2 regions of the Dyella sp. 2YAF14 genome follow, and region 1 is predicted to be linked to the other one. Evidence: predicted binding sites of a transcription regulator. Region 1 holds the regulator's gene; the other holds the start of a gene.
The links. Region 1 encodes sigma-54, which starts transcription at its own class of promoters, with help from an activator protein. Its sites were predicted from a motif close to TGGCACGNGCNTTGC; they were not measured.
Positions count from the first base shown of each region.

Region 1 (6,182 bases):
CTTCCTTGCGCGAACGCAGGTAGGGATCGTCCATCGCCTCGAACACGGCCGCGAGGCGATCGCGCTGCTTCTTCAGCGCCGCGCCCGGACGGTAGTGGCCGATGCGGACCAGGTCGTCCAGTCCGCGCAGCAGTTCGGGATCATCGAGCAGCAGGCTGTGCGCATCGATGAACTCGTTCACTTCGCGGGCGAGCGCACCGTGCAGCTTGCCGCGCAGCTCGCGCAGTTCCTGCCGCGCGGTATCGAGCGCTCGGTGCAGCCGGGCAAGTTCGATTTCGACTTCGTCCTCATTGAGCGGACGGGTGTCGACCAGGTAGCGACTGGGCTGCACCAGGCGGGCACGGCCAAGCGCCATGCCTTTTGCTGCCGTGGTGCCTGTCAGTACCTGTCTCATGCATGCCTTCCATGGTGTAACGGCCGGTCCGGCCGTGCGCGACGTCGGCATCCGGCCAACGTGTCGAATGCTGGATGAGAAAGATCGCACGACGCAGCCCACCGGGCCGTGAATACGGCCTCAGCTCGGCAGTCGCGGGCAATCTTTTTCCGCACTCAGGCTCCTTCGTCGAACTTGCGATCGAATAGCGCCACCACGGCGTCGATGGCAGACGCTTCGTCCGGACCATCGGCGCGAACCACCAGGGGCGTGCCGATGCCGGCGGCCAGCATCATCACGCCCATGATGCTTTGTGCATTCACCTCGCGGCCCTTGCTGATCAGCCAGACGGTGGACTTGAAGCCCTGCACCAGCTGCACCAGCTTGGCCGAGGCGCGGGCGTGCAGGCCCAGTTTGTTGGAAACAACAATCTCTTTCTCAAGCATGGTCGATGAAGATTCCTCCGCGGCCACCACTGGCGGCGATTTCCGCCAGCTCGTCCAACGGTTTTTCTGCGTAATTGAGTACGCGCAGCAGCATCGGCAGGTTCAGTCCCGATACGCAGCGCAAGCGCACGCCCAGCGCACTGAGCGACAAGCCGATATTGCAGGGCGTGGCGCCGTAAAGGTCGGCCAGCACCAGCACACCGTCGCCTTCGTCCAGCTCGCGTGCGTGCTTGGCCGTAAGCGTGCGCATCACGTCCGGATCGGAGTGCGGTGGCACTTCGGCTGCCTCCACGCGCAGGGGCAATTTGGGCAGCACGTGGTGGGCGGCGGAGATCAGCGCCTGGCCGACCGCCTCGTGCGTCATCAACAGCACGCCGACGCTCATGACGGCGTGCCGATCCGTAGTGCAAGGATGCTCAGCATGGCTATCACTCGAGTTCGCGATGAAAGGTAAGCACGCCATTGCGTAGCGCGCGGTAATGGGCGGCAAGCTTTTCCACCAGATACACCGAGCGGTGTCGACCGCCGGTGCAGCCGATGGCGATGGTGACGTAGCTGCGGTCGTCCGCTTCGAAGCGCGGCAGCCAGGTGTCGAGCCAGCGCGCCGTATCGGCAAAGTATTCGGCGACCAAGGGCTGCGCATCGAGGTAGGCGCTCACGGCGGCATCCTTGCCCGACAACGGGCGCAGCGTGGGATCCCAGTGCGGGTTCGGCAGGCAGCGCGCGTCGAATACGAAGTCCGCGTCCAGCGGCAGGCCGCGGCGGAACGCGAACGACTGGAACATCAGCGTAAGGCCTTCGGTGGCCTCCGCATAACCGGCGGCGAACAGTCGGCGCAGCTGATGCACGTTCAGTTCGCTCGAATCGATCACCTTGTCGGCAATGGCCGAGAGCGGGCGCAGCACGCGACGCTCTTCGGCGATCGCATCGGCCAGCGACAGGCCTTGCCATGAAAGCGGGTGACGGCGACGCGTTTCCGAATAGCGCTTGATCAGCACATCGTCGCGGCAGTCGAGAAAGATCAGGTGCGCCTTCACGCCCGCGGCGGCCAGCTCCGACAGGATGGCCGGCATGCGCTTGAGGTCTTCGCCAGGATTGCGCACGTCCACGCCGACGGCGACATGGCGACGCTTGCCTTCCACATTGCGGCTCACCGCCGCCACCAACTGTGGGAGCAGGGCGGTGGGAAGGTTGTCGACGCAGTAGAAATCCAGGTCTTCCAGCGCGCGCAAGGCCACTGTCTTGCCGCCGCCGGACATGCCGGTGAGCACGATCAGGTTGATCGCGTCGGCTGGGTTGCTAGTGGATATCGTGTCGCTCATGGGTCACCACGGAGGCAGCCGGCGCATCTGGTGCGCCTGGCGGTCGATGAAAGTCTGTGCCGGGTCGATGCCCTTGCTCTTGAGCACGTGGTTGCGCACGGCGGCCTCGACCAGCACGGCAAGGTTGCGACCGGGCGCCACCGGGATGGTGATCATCGGCACCGGCACCTCGAAGATTTCGCGGTGGCCGATATCGCCGGTGAGGCGGGTGAGTCCATCGGTGTCTTCCCCCTCGCGCAGCGGTTTCAGGTGCACGACGAGGCGAAGGTATTTGGAGGGCTTGACCGCAGTGTGACCAAACATCTCGCGCACATTCAGCACGCCCAGTCCGCGCACTTCCAGCAGGTCCTGCAGCAGCTCGGGGCAGGTGCCGTCGATTACGTCCGGCGCGATCAGGGTGAATTCGGTGGCGTCGTCGGCGACCAGTCGATGACCGCGGCTGATCAGTTCCAGCGCAAGCTCGCTTTTGCCCGAACCCGATTCGCCGGTAATCAGCACGCCGATGGAAAACACTTCCAGGAACACGCCATGCAGCGTGACCTTGGGCGCCAGGATGCGCGCCAGATGGTATTGCATCCAGGTCAGCAGCTCGTGGCCGCGCTTGGAGCTGATCCACAGCGGCGTATTGGTTTCTTCCGCCACTTCGCGCAGGTCGCTGGGGATGGCCTGATCCTTGGTCACGATCATCGCCACCGGCTGGTAGGCGGCAATCTTGTTGATCGCCTCCCAGCGCTGGCGCGAATCGAGGCTGTCGAGGTAGTTCAGCTCCTCGGTGCCGATGATCTGGATCTTGTTCGGATAGATGACGTTGAGGTAGCCGATCAGCGAGGGGCGGCGCGTGGTCGTCGCGGCTTGTTCGAGCGCGCGCGATTCGCCGCGCATGCCGGACACCCAGCGCAAGGCCATGCGCTCGTGAACGCTGTCATAGAGTTGTCGGGCGGAGAGCCGGTCCAAGCTTTGTCCTTTGCGCCGCCGGAACAGGGCAGCTACATGGACATTGTGCCAGTTCGCACCGGCGGACGCCTTGGATGAGGCAGAGGGCCCGCCCGGAGCCGGGCGGGCCTGGCACAGATCAGCCGTACAGGCGCTCCTCGCGGGCGGCGCGCTGATGTTTGTCGCAGATCTTCTCGCGGTGCTTGCGCAACTGGGTCACCAGCTTGTCGAAGAGCACGTCGATGGAGACGTACATGTCATTCTCAAGCGCTTCGGCGTGCAGGGTGCTGCCCGTGACATTGAGCGTGCCCTCGGCGCGCTGCTGCAGTTTGTTCACGGAGAGAACGATGCTCAGGCTGAGAATGCGCTCATCGAGGCGGGTGAGGCGGTCAAGCCGGTTGTTCACGTGATCCCGGAGGGCCGGGGTGACTTCAATCTGCTGACCGCTGAGTTGAACTTGCATGTTGCGCCTCCTCTGGTACTTGCCGCAGACGCGGCTGGAATCGATGCGCCGGACGCCCATGTCGTGGCCGACACACCTTTGAAAACTCCGGTATTGCGAAGGTTTTCTCAGGCCTCCTCACCAAGTCGGGATAGTCACTATGCACCTCTGAAGTTGCCTGTGCGTTAGAAAGACCTTCACGCCTCAGACATGACAGATTTCCCGTCGTATCGACTTACCTATGAGTATGGGGACGCCTTTTTTGCCGCCAAGTTCCCGGGGCGGTTTGCCGCAGACGCGGGCAAACTCGTTCAGCCAGCGCGCTGGCGCTCGCTGGAGCTGGGAATACGCATGGCTTCGCGGTATTTGGCGACGGTGCGTCGGGCAACCTGAATGCCCTTGCGATGCAACTCCTCCGCGATGGCCTGGTCGGACAGCGGCTTGCGCGGGTCCTCGGCATCGACCAGCTTGCGCAGCATGGCCTGGATGGCGGTGGCCGACGCACTGCCACCGTCTTCGGTGGACACGCCGCTGGAGAAGAAATGCTTGAGTTCGAACGTGCCCCGCGGCGTATGGATGTATTTGCGGGTAGTTACACGTGAAATGGTCGATTCGTGCATGCCCACTTCCTCGGCCACTTCGCGCAGCACCAGGGGGTGCATGGCTTCGGGGCCGTAATCGAGGAAGGCGCTCTGCCGGCGCACGATGGCTTCGGCCACCTTCAGCAGCGTCTCAGCGCGCGATTCCAGGCTCTTGATGAGCCAGCGCGCCTCCTGCAGCTGTCCGCGCATCCAGCTGGCGTCGGTGCCGCGGGCCTGGGCGATCAGGCCGCAATAGTGCTGGTTGAGTCCGAGTCGCGGCTGGCAATCGGGATTGAGACTGACCCGCCAGCGACCCACGTCTTTGCGTGCATAGACATCGGGGGCGACATATTCGACCGGCGTGATATCGAGTGCCGCGCCCGGCCGTGGATCGAGGCTGCGGATCAACACGGCTGCAGCGGCGGTATCGTCTTCGCTCACGCGCAGTTTGCGCGCAAGCCGTGCGATGTCGTTGCGCGCGAGCAATTCCAGTTCGGCGTCGACGATGCGCAAGGCCAGTTCGCGCTGCGGTGTGTCCGCATCAAACTGCTCAAGCTGCACGCGCAGGCAGTCGCGCAAGTCGATGCTTGCCACGCCGGTGGGATCGAAGCGCTGCAGCATGTGCCGCACGTACTCCACTTCCGCTTCGGTCGCCCTGACGTCGGTGGCCAGGGCCGCGATCAGCGACTCCATGCTTTCGGTGAGATAACCATCCGGATTGAGTGCGTCGATCAACACCGTGGCGATGGTGCGATCGCGCGCGCTCATATGCGTGAGGTTGAGCTGCCACAGCAGATGTTCCTGCAGCGTTTCCTGCGCGGCGCTCTGCGGCTCGAAACCGTCTTCGTCCGCGTTGTTGTTGCGCGAAGAGGCGCCACTGAGCGAGAAGTCGACCGGATCGTCGCTGCCGCCGTCGCGCTCCACATCACCCCATTCGGGTGCTTCGGCGTCGTCGACGGTATCGCTGCTGCTACTGGAGCTGGACGAGCTGACCGGTATCGCATCCATCGGCGGCTCGGACTCGCGTTCGTCACCCTCGAGATTGTCGGGGTTGTCGTCGGCGAACTCGAGCAGGGGATTGCTTTCGGCGATCTGACGCAGCTCAGCCTCGAGCTCAAGCTGCGACAGCTGCAGGAGGCGAATGGCCTGTTGCAACTGTGGTGTCAGCGTGAGCTGCTGATTGAGGCGAAACTGCAGTCCGGGTTTCATGCCAGCCGGTCAGGATGAACGTGAAGGTCATCCTAACTCTTGCCTCCTGGGTCGGCCATAGGTCGAAGGCGAAATCGCGTACTACCCCAGATTTAGCCCTGACGGTCGGCTGTTCCGCAGCCGTTACAGGCGGAATTCGCGACCCAGGTACACCTCGCGGACCTTTTCGTCGGCGAGGATATGTGCTGGCGTTCCACGCGAAAGCACTTCACCGTCGTTGAGGATGTACGCGCGATCGCAGATGCCCAGCGTCTCGCGCACATTGTGGTCGGTGATGAGCACGCCGATGCCGCGTTCCTTCAGATGGCGCACGATGCGCTGGATTTCGCCCACCGAAATGGGGTCGACGCCCGCGAACGGTTCGTCCAGCAGCATGTAACGCGGATGCGCGGCCAGTGCGCGTGCAATTTCGACGCGGCGACGTTCGCCACCGGACAGGCTGATGCCCTTCTGGTCGGCGATATGCGCGATCTTGAGCTCGTCCAGCAGGCTTTCCAGCTCGTTGGTGCGACGCTTCTCGTCCCAGCCTTCACGCAGTTCCAGCACCGCCATGATGTTGTCGGCCACGGTAAGACGACGGAACACCGAGGCTTCCTGCGGCAGATAACCGATGCCGAGCTTGGCGCGCTGGTGCATCGGCAGGCCGGTGATGTCCTGCTTGTCCAGCTTGATGGTGCCGGCGTCGGCTTCGATCAGGCCGACCACCATGTAGAAACACGTCGTTTTGCCGGCGCCGTTGGGGCCGAGCAGACCCACCACCTCGCCTTCGCGGATGGAAAAGGCAAAGTCGCGCACGACCTGCCGCGCCTTGAAACTTTTTTGCAGACCTTCAGCAGACAGCATCAGTGGCCCTCGGCCGGTTTCGTGGCCGGTTGC
Region 1 covers NZ_JBFRFH010000005.1:137,256-143,437, reverse strand. The annotation lists gene ptsP (phosphoenolpyruvate--protein phosphotransferase) at 1-394, opposite strand, end outside; gene AB4Y82_RS10565 (HPr family phosphocarrier protein) at 550-819, opposite strand; gene AB4Y82_RS10560 (PTS sugar transporter subunit IIA) at 812-1,204, opposite strand; gene rapZ (RNase adapter RapZ) at 1,248-2,141, opposite strand; gene hprK (HPr(Ser) kinase/phosphatase) at 2,145-3,047, opposite strand; gene hpf (ribosome hibernation-promoting factor, HPF/YfiA family) at 3,214-3,537, opposite strand; gene AB4Y82_RS10540 (RNA polymerase factor sigma-54) at 3,828-5,306, opposite strand; gene lptB (LPS export ABC transporter ATP-binding protein) at 5,430-6,149, opposite strand; gene lptA (lipopolysaccharide transport periplasmic protein LptA) at 6,149-6,182, opposite strand, start outside.

Region 2 (6,182 bases), on a different contig from region 1:
CGCAGGCGCGCGAGGACGCCGACTACGGTTACCTGTGGTGGTGCTTCCGTTTCCCCGTGCACGGCACGGAGCAGGTGGCATGGGCCATGTCCGGCAACGGCGGCAACTATGTGTTGGTGATGCCGTCCCAGCAACTGGTCGCCGTGATCACCAGCACCGCTTATAACCAGCGCAACGCGCATCAGCAGTCGCAGCAGATCTTTCGCGACTATGTGTTGAAGGCGTTGCCCTAGCGCGACGCGCCTTTCAATTCGGGCGGACACCATGTCGCTGCCAGCACGCGCTGGCGCTGTTCGGCCACGCGGCGGTTGATCACGGCGATTGCCGCCGCGTAGCGCGGATCGGACGACAACGACTTGAGCAGCGGCGACAGCTGCAGATAAGCCGCATCGCTATAGCCCTGCCTCACGGCGGTCTGCACGGCATCGATGGCGGCATCGCGCTGGTCTTGCGCCTGCAGCAGCATCGCCAGTTCGAGCCATTCGCCGGGATACAGCGTATGGCGTGAAGCTTCGTCACGCACCGCATCGACGCGCGCGGCAAGCCAGCTGGCGCTGGGCGCGTCCTTGCCATAAAGCCCTTCAAGCGTACCCGGCAAACCCATTTGCGGGCGAAGTTGCCGGGCGTGCACGAAGGCGGCAAGCGCCGCATCGCGATCGTTGCGCAGCAGCGCGAGTTCACCCTGCAGCACGTACAGCTCCACATGCGGTGTGTTGCGCGTCAGCGCTTCGTCCAGTGCCTGCTGCGCCTCCACCAGGCGACCGTGCAGAAACAGGTGACGCGGCCAGGCGATGTTGGAAAACACATTGTCGGGATAAAGCTGGAAGCTGCGCGCGAGACGTGCTTCGGCAGCGTCGTCGAAACCAAGCAAGGCCATCTCACGGGCAATCTGCACTTCGCGGAAGCGCACGCGCGTAGCGTCGCCGCGCATGTCCAGGTTGGCATGGAGCGCCTCGTCGATGCGTCCGCGCTCCTGATAGAGGTAGGCGACGGAGGCGCGCGTGGCGTCATCACCCGCGTCCAGTGCCAGGGCCTTTTCGTAGGCCGCGATGGCGGCATCGATGTCGCCCAGGCAGTCGCGTGCATAGCCCAGTGCCGACCAGGCGGAAGCGCGGGAAGGTTCGCCAGCAACGGCGTCGTCGGCCAGCGTCTGCGCTTGCTGCGCCCACTGGTAGGGAAAATTGTAGAGGCAGACGCGCGCACTGTACGCGCGGCTCAGGCCGATCCGCGCATCGGCATTCTGGGGCGTCGAGGCGAGCGCTTGCTGATAGAGCGCGATGGCGCGTTCGTTGTTGTCGCGCTGGCCGATGCCGGCGTAATAGCTCGCGCGCTGCACCACCTCCTGCGTGGCGGAGGGTTTGTGGATGCGCTGGGGCATGAGCCACCAGGCGATGCCAGCCGCCGCGAGCAGGAGCACGCCAATGGCGAGCGCGATCCATCGCCGTGGCACGCGAGTCGCTGCCGGTGCATCTGTTTCCTCGACCACCGGCATATCGCACAACTGGTAGCCGCGCCCTCGCACGGAGCGGATGTAGCGCGGTGCGCGGCCGTCATCGCCCAGCGCCTGGCGCAGCAATTTCACGCGCTGCGTGACGGTTTCCTCGTTGACCACGGCGGGCGCCCAGACTTCGGCGATCAGCGTGTCGAAATCCACCACGTCCACGCCGTGCTGCAGCAGGCACGCGAGCAACTGAAACGAGAGTCCCTGGACATCGAGCGTCGCGCCATCGCGCGTCACGCGCTGGCGCATCGCGTCGATGGAAAGATCCAGCAGTCGGTAACGCGTGGCGCTCATGCGGTGAGGAGGTCAGTGTGCCGACATCATCCTCGCATGGTTTGCTCAGGCGCCTGCAGGGATCAACAACAGCAGGGCGATGCCCAGCACGATGCGATAGATCGCGAACGGCGTGAAACGATGGCTGCGGATATAGCCGAGCAGCCACTTCACTGCCACGAAGGCGACGATGGCCGAGACCACGAAACCAATGCCGAAGGCCGTCCAGTCTTCGTGGTGCGCCCCGCCATCCTTCAACACTTTCAACAGCTCGTAGCCGGTCGCGGCATACATGGTGGGAATGCCGACCAGGAAGGCGAACTCCGTCGCCGCCGCCCGATTGCTGGTACCAAACAGCATCGCCGTGAAGATCGTGGCCGCCGAGCGCGAAGTGCCCGGGAAGATGCCCGCGATCATCTGCGCGATGCCGACCAGGATGGCCACGCGCCACGTCACCTGCGTGCGATCGGGCTGGCGGGCAGCGAGACGTTCCGCTGCAATCATCCAGATGCCGCCAATCACCAGCGCCCACGCCACCGGCGTCACCGCTTCGGGCAGCTTGAAGCCGAGCTTCACCGCGATAAAGCCGAGCACCGCCGTGATCATGAAGGCCACGAACAGCTTGGCCAGGTAATCGCGGTTGGCCGGGTCACGCCACTGCGTGAACAACTGCCAGATGCGGCTCCAATAGATGAAGGTCACCGCCAGGATCGCACCCGCCTGAATGCCCACGTTGAACAAGTCCGAGCGCTGGCCCAGGCCGAATTTTTCGGCGATCAGCAGGTGACCCGTGCTGGAAATGGGCAGAAACTCGGTGATGCCTTCGATGATGCCAAGCAGGATGACGTTGATGATGTCGCTCACACAGACTCCGGCAGTGAGGTCAGCACCGGTTCCATACCGGCGCAAAGCGGCATAGCTTAAGGGACTGGCGTGGCGTTTTTGGGGCACGTTGCATCCGATGTGGCTGATTTCGCCGCACGGCAAATCCCACAAAAGCAGGAACGCCCGACCCGCCGTCATTGCACCAATATGGTGCTTTGTGATGTTTCATCATCGTGCAATCAAGCGGCGTCATCATCGATTTGCAGTAATTAAACCATTGATATAAAAAGATCATTCCCCTTGGCACGCGGCTTGCTCAGACGCCTGTCGATTACTCACCTTTTCGCCCGTCGAGGTTGTCCATGTCGTCCCCCGTCCAGAAAGTGCTCGATCTGATCCAGGAACACGAGGTCGAATTCGTCGACTTCCGCTTCGCCGACATGCTCGGCAAGCACCACCACGTGACGTTCCCGGCCCATGCCATCGACGAGGGCACGTTCGAAGACGGCAAGATGTTCGACGGTTCGTCGATCGCCGGCTGGAAGGGCATCAACGAATCGGACATGGTGCTGATGCCCGATCCGGACACCGCCTACCTCGACCCGTTCAGCGCCCACACGCAGATGGTTCTGCACTGCGACGTGCTCGAGCCGTCCACCATGCAGGCCTATGGCCGCGATCCGCGTTCCATCGCCAAGCGCGGCGAGGCGTTCCTCAAGTCGACCGGCATCGCCGACACGGCGTTCTTTGGTCCGGAGCCGGAATTCTTCATCTTTGATTCCGTGCGCTGGCAGAACGACATGGGCCGCGTGTTCTACGAAATCGGCTCCGAAGAAGCCGCGTGGAGCTCGCGCTACAAGTACGAAGACAACAACACCGGCCACCGTCCGGGCGTGAAGGGCGGCTACTTCCCGGTCAGCCCGGTCGACTCGCTGGGCGACCTGCGCGCCGACATGTGCAAGGTGCTCGAGTCGCTGGGCCAGGTGGTTGAAGTGCATCACCACGAAGTGGCCAATGCCGGCCAGTGCGAGATCGGCGTGAAGTTCAACACGCTGGTGAAGAAGGCCGACGAACTGATGACGATGAAGTACGTCATCAAGAACGTCGCCCACCAGAACGGCAAGACCGTCACCTTCATGCCCAAGCCGATCGTCGGCGACAACGGCAGCGGCATGCATGTGCACCAGTCGCTGGCGAAGGATGGCAACAACATGTTCGCGGGCGACCTGTACGGCGGCCTGTCGCAGACGGCGCTGTGGTACATCGGCGGCATCTTCAAGCACGCCAAGGCCATCAACGCGTTCGCCAACTCCACCACCAACAGCTACAAGCGCCTGGTGCCGGGCTTCGAAGCGCCGGTGATGCTGGCCTACTCGGCTCGCAATCGTTCGGCCAGCTGCCGCATTCCGTACGTGTCCAGCCCGAAGGGCCGCCGCATCGAAGTGCGCTTCCCCGATCCGATGAACTCCGGCTACCTGGTGTTCACCGCGCTGATGATGGCCGGCCTGGACGGCATCATCAACAAGATCGACCCGGGCGCACCGGCCGACAAGGATCTGTACGACCTGCCGCCGGAAGAAGAGAAGAACATCCCGCAGGTCTGCGCCAGCCTCGACGAAGCGCTCAACGCGCTCGACAAGGACCGCGACTTCCTCAAGGCCGGCGGCGTGTTCACCGACGACTTCATCGATGCGTACATCGCGCTGAAGATGCAGGAAGTGACCCGTTACCGCGCCAGCACGCATCCGCTGGAGTTCCAGATGTATTACGCGCTCTGATCGCAAGTTTCCGCGATCACTGAGAGACGAGGGGTGCTTAGGCGCCCCTCGTTTTTTCTGTGGCTAGAATGCGTGCAGGGACACAAGGGGAACACGCATGCATCGCGCGCTGAAGGGATTGCTGTGGGCGGTCGCTGGACTGGTCGTCGCCGTGGTGGCGGTGTTTGCATGGGGGCGGCTGCGTCCGCCGACGCCGGAGCAAAAAGAGGCGCTGGCCGCGCTGCAGGCGGATAGCAAGCCGACGCAGGGTCGCAATGCATATCCATGGCTTTGGTTCGTGGACTTCGATGTGCCGGCCGACCAGCTCGACGCGGCTTTCGCCAAGGATCGCCAGCGCGTGCTCGCGTGGGAGTCGCATTTCAAGCCTGGAACCGGCAGCACCGACCCCCTACCCGATCCCAAGTCCGATTTCCCCTCGATTCCCAGGATATCCAAAGCCGATCGCGACGTGCTGTGCAAATCGCGCGAAGCCGATTGCCTGGGCAAGGTGCGGGCGCATCGCGATGCCGTCAGCGAGGTGCTGGCCCGCCATCAGCAACGGCTTGTGCGTGACGAAGCGCTTAGCGGTTTTGACTACGTCTGGACGGACAAGCCCATCAGTCCTGTGACATCGACACCGTCCTTCGGCGCGTCCATGGGGCTATGGCAAACCGCGATCGCAGCAAGCTTCCTCGACGGACACCAGGCGCAAGCGATGGATGCGGCCTGCACGCAGGTGGCCACGATGCGTCGCCTGCATGCGCACAGCGATACCCTGATCAGCAGCATGATCTTCGCCGCTCGTTTGCGCGGCGCCATACAACTGTTTGCGCAATTGCTGGCGGCATCGCCGATCGATGAACCCATGCCTGAGTCGTGTGCCGCGGCATTCGCGCCAGTCACCGACGCGGATGTCGATCTGTGCCCCAGCATCCGGTCGGAATTTTCGCTGCTGGCGTCGCCGGACCTCTTTGGAAAACAGGAACACTGGTACGACAACCTCAGCTTGGACGTGAAAGGCACGCAGCGCCTGTTGGCGCCACGCTACAGCGCCGTATGCGATGCCACCCTGCCGCAAAAGCTGCTGGCAGACGAACACCTTGCCATGCCGGGCGCGAGCCCACGTTTCGACATCTTCGACCTGGTGGCCAATAGCGGAGGCACGATGCTGTCTCGCATGCCGGGCCCTGAGTTTGATCTTTACCTTGCACGCCAACAGGACGTGGCGGCCAGTCTTCGCATGGGCGCTCTGATGCTTTGGTTGCGAGAGACCCGGGATCGCCACGAAACCTTGCAGCAACGCATGGCCGCGCGTCCGGCGTGGATGCATTTTGCCGATGATCGCCACGTGGCCGTCACGGCCGACGGCAAAGCGCTCGCCATGGGGCTGCGGGACAACCGGGCGGACGACCCATGGCTTACAACGTGGCCGCTCGCGCCCGGACTTTGAGCGCGACAAGCTACGTCAAGGTGATCTGACTGCCGCTAAACCTCAAACACCGGTTGCGTTCTGATCATCCGGAAGTACAAAGGTGAACCCGCGGTGCTCCAGGTCGGTAAGGATCTTGTCGAGGGCTTCGGCGGTGCCGGCACGCTCGTGCATGAGAAAGATCGACATATCGCCGGGACTCTGCGTGCTCAATTCGTAGATCTTATTCGGGTCGTGGTACATGTAGTCCTTGGAATTGACGTTCCAGAACACCGACTTCATGCCGGCCGCCTGGACAGCCTGGTCAGCGTAGGCTGACGAATGACCAAAGGGCGGCCGAAAATATTTCGGCCGATGCCCGGTGATGTCGGCGATGCGCGAACTGCATGCATCGACC
Region 2 covers NZ_JBFRFH010000002.1:74,528-80,709, reverse strand. The annotation lists gene AB4Y82_RS05005 (serine hydrolase domain-containing protein) at 1-233, shown strand, start outside; gene AB4Y82_RS05000 (winged helix-turn-helix domain-containing protein) at 230-1,795, opposite strand; gene AB4Y82_RS04995 (undecaprenyl-diphosphate phosphatase) at 1,841-2,638, opposite strand; gene glnA (type I glutamate--ammonia ligase) at 2,962-4,377, shown strand; gene AB4Y82_RS04985 (hypothetical protein) at 4,475-5,806, shown strand; gene AB4Y82_RS04980 (polysaccharide deacetylase family protein) at 5,849-6,182, opposite strand, start outside.
Region 2: a site for sigma-54 is predicted at 2,901-2,915, ahead of glnA (type I glutamate--ammonia ligase). Genes of this name have one in related genera too.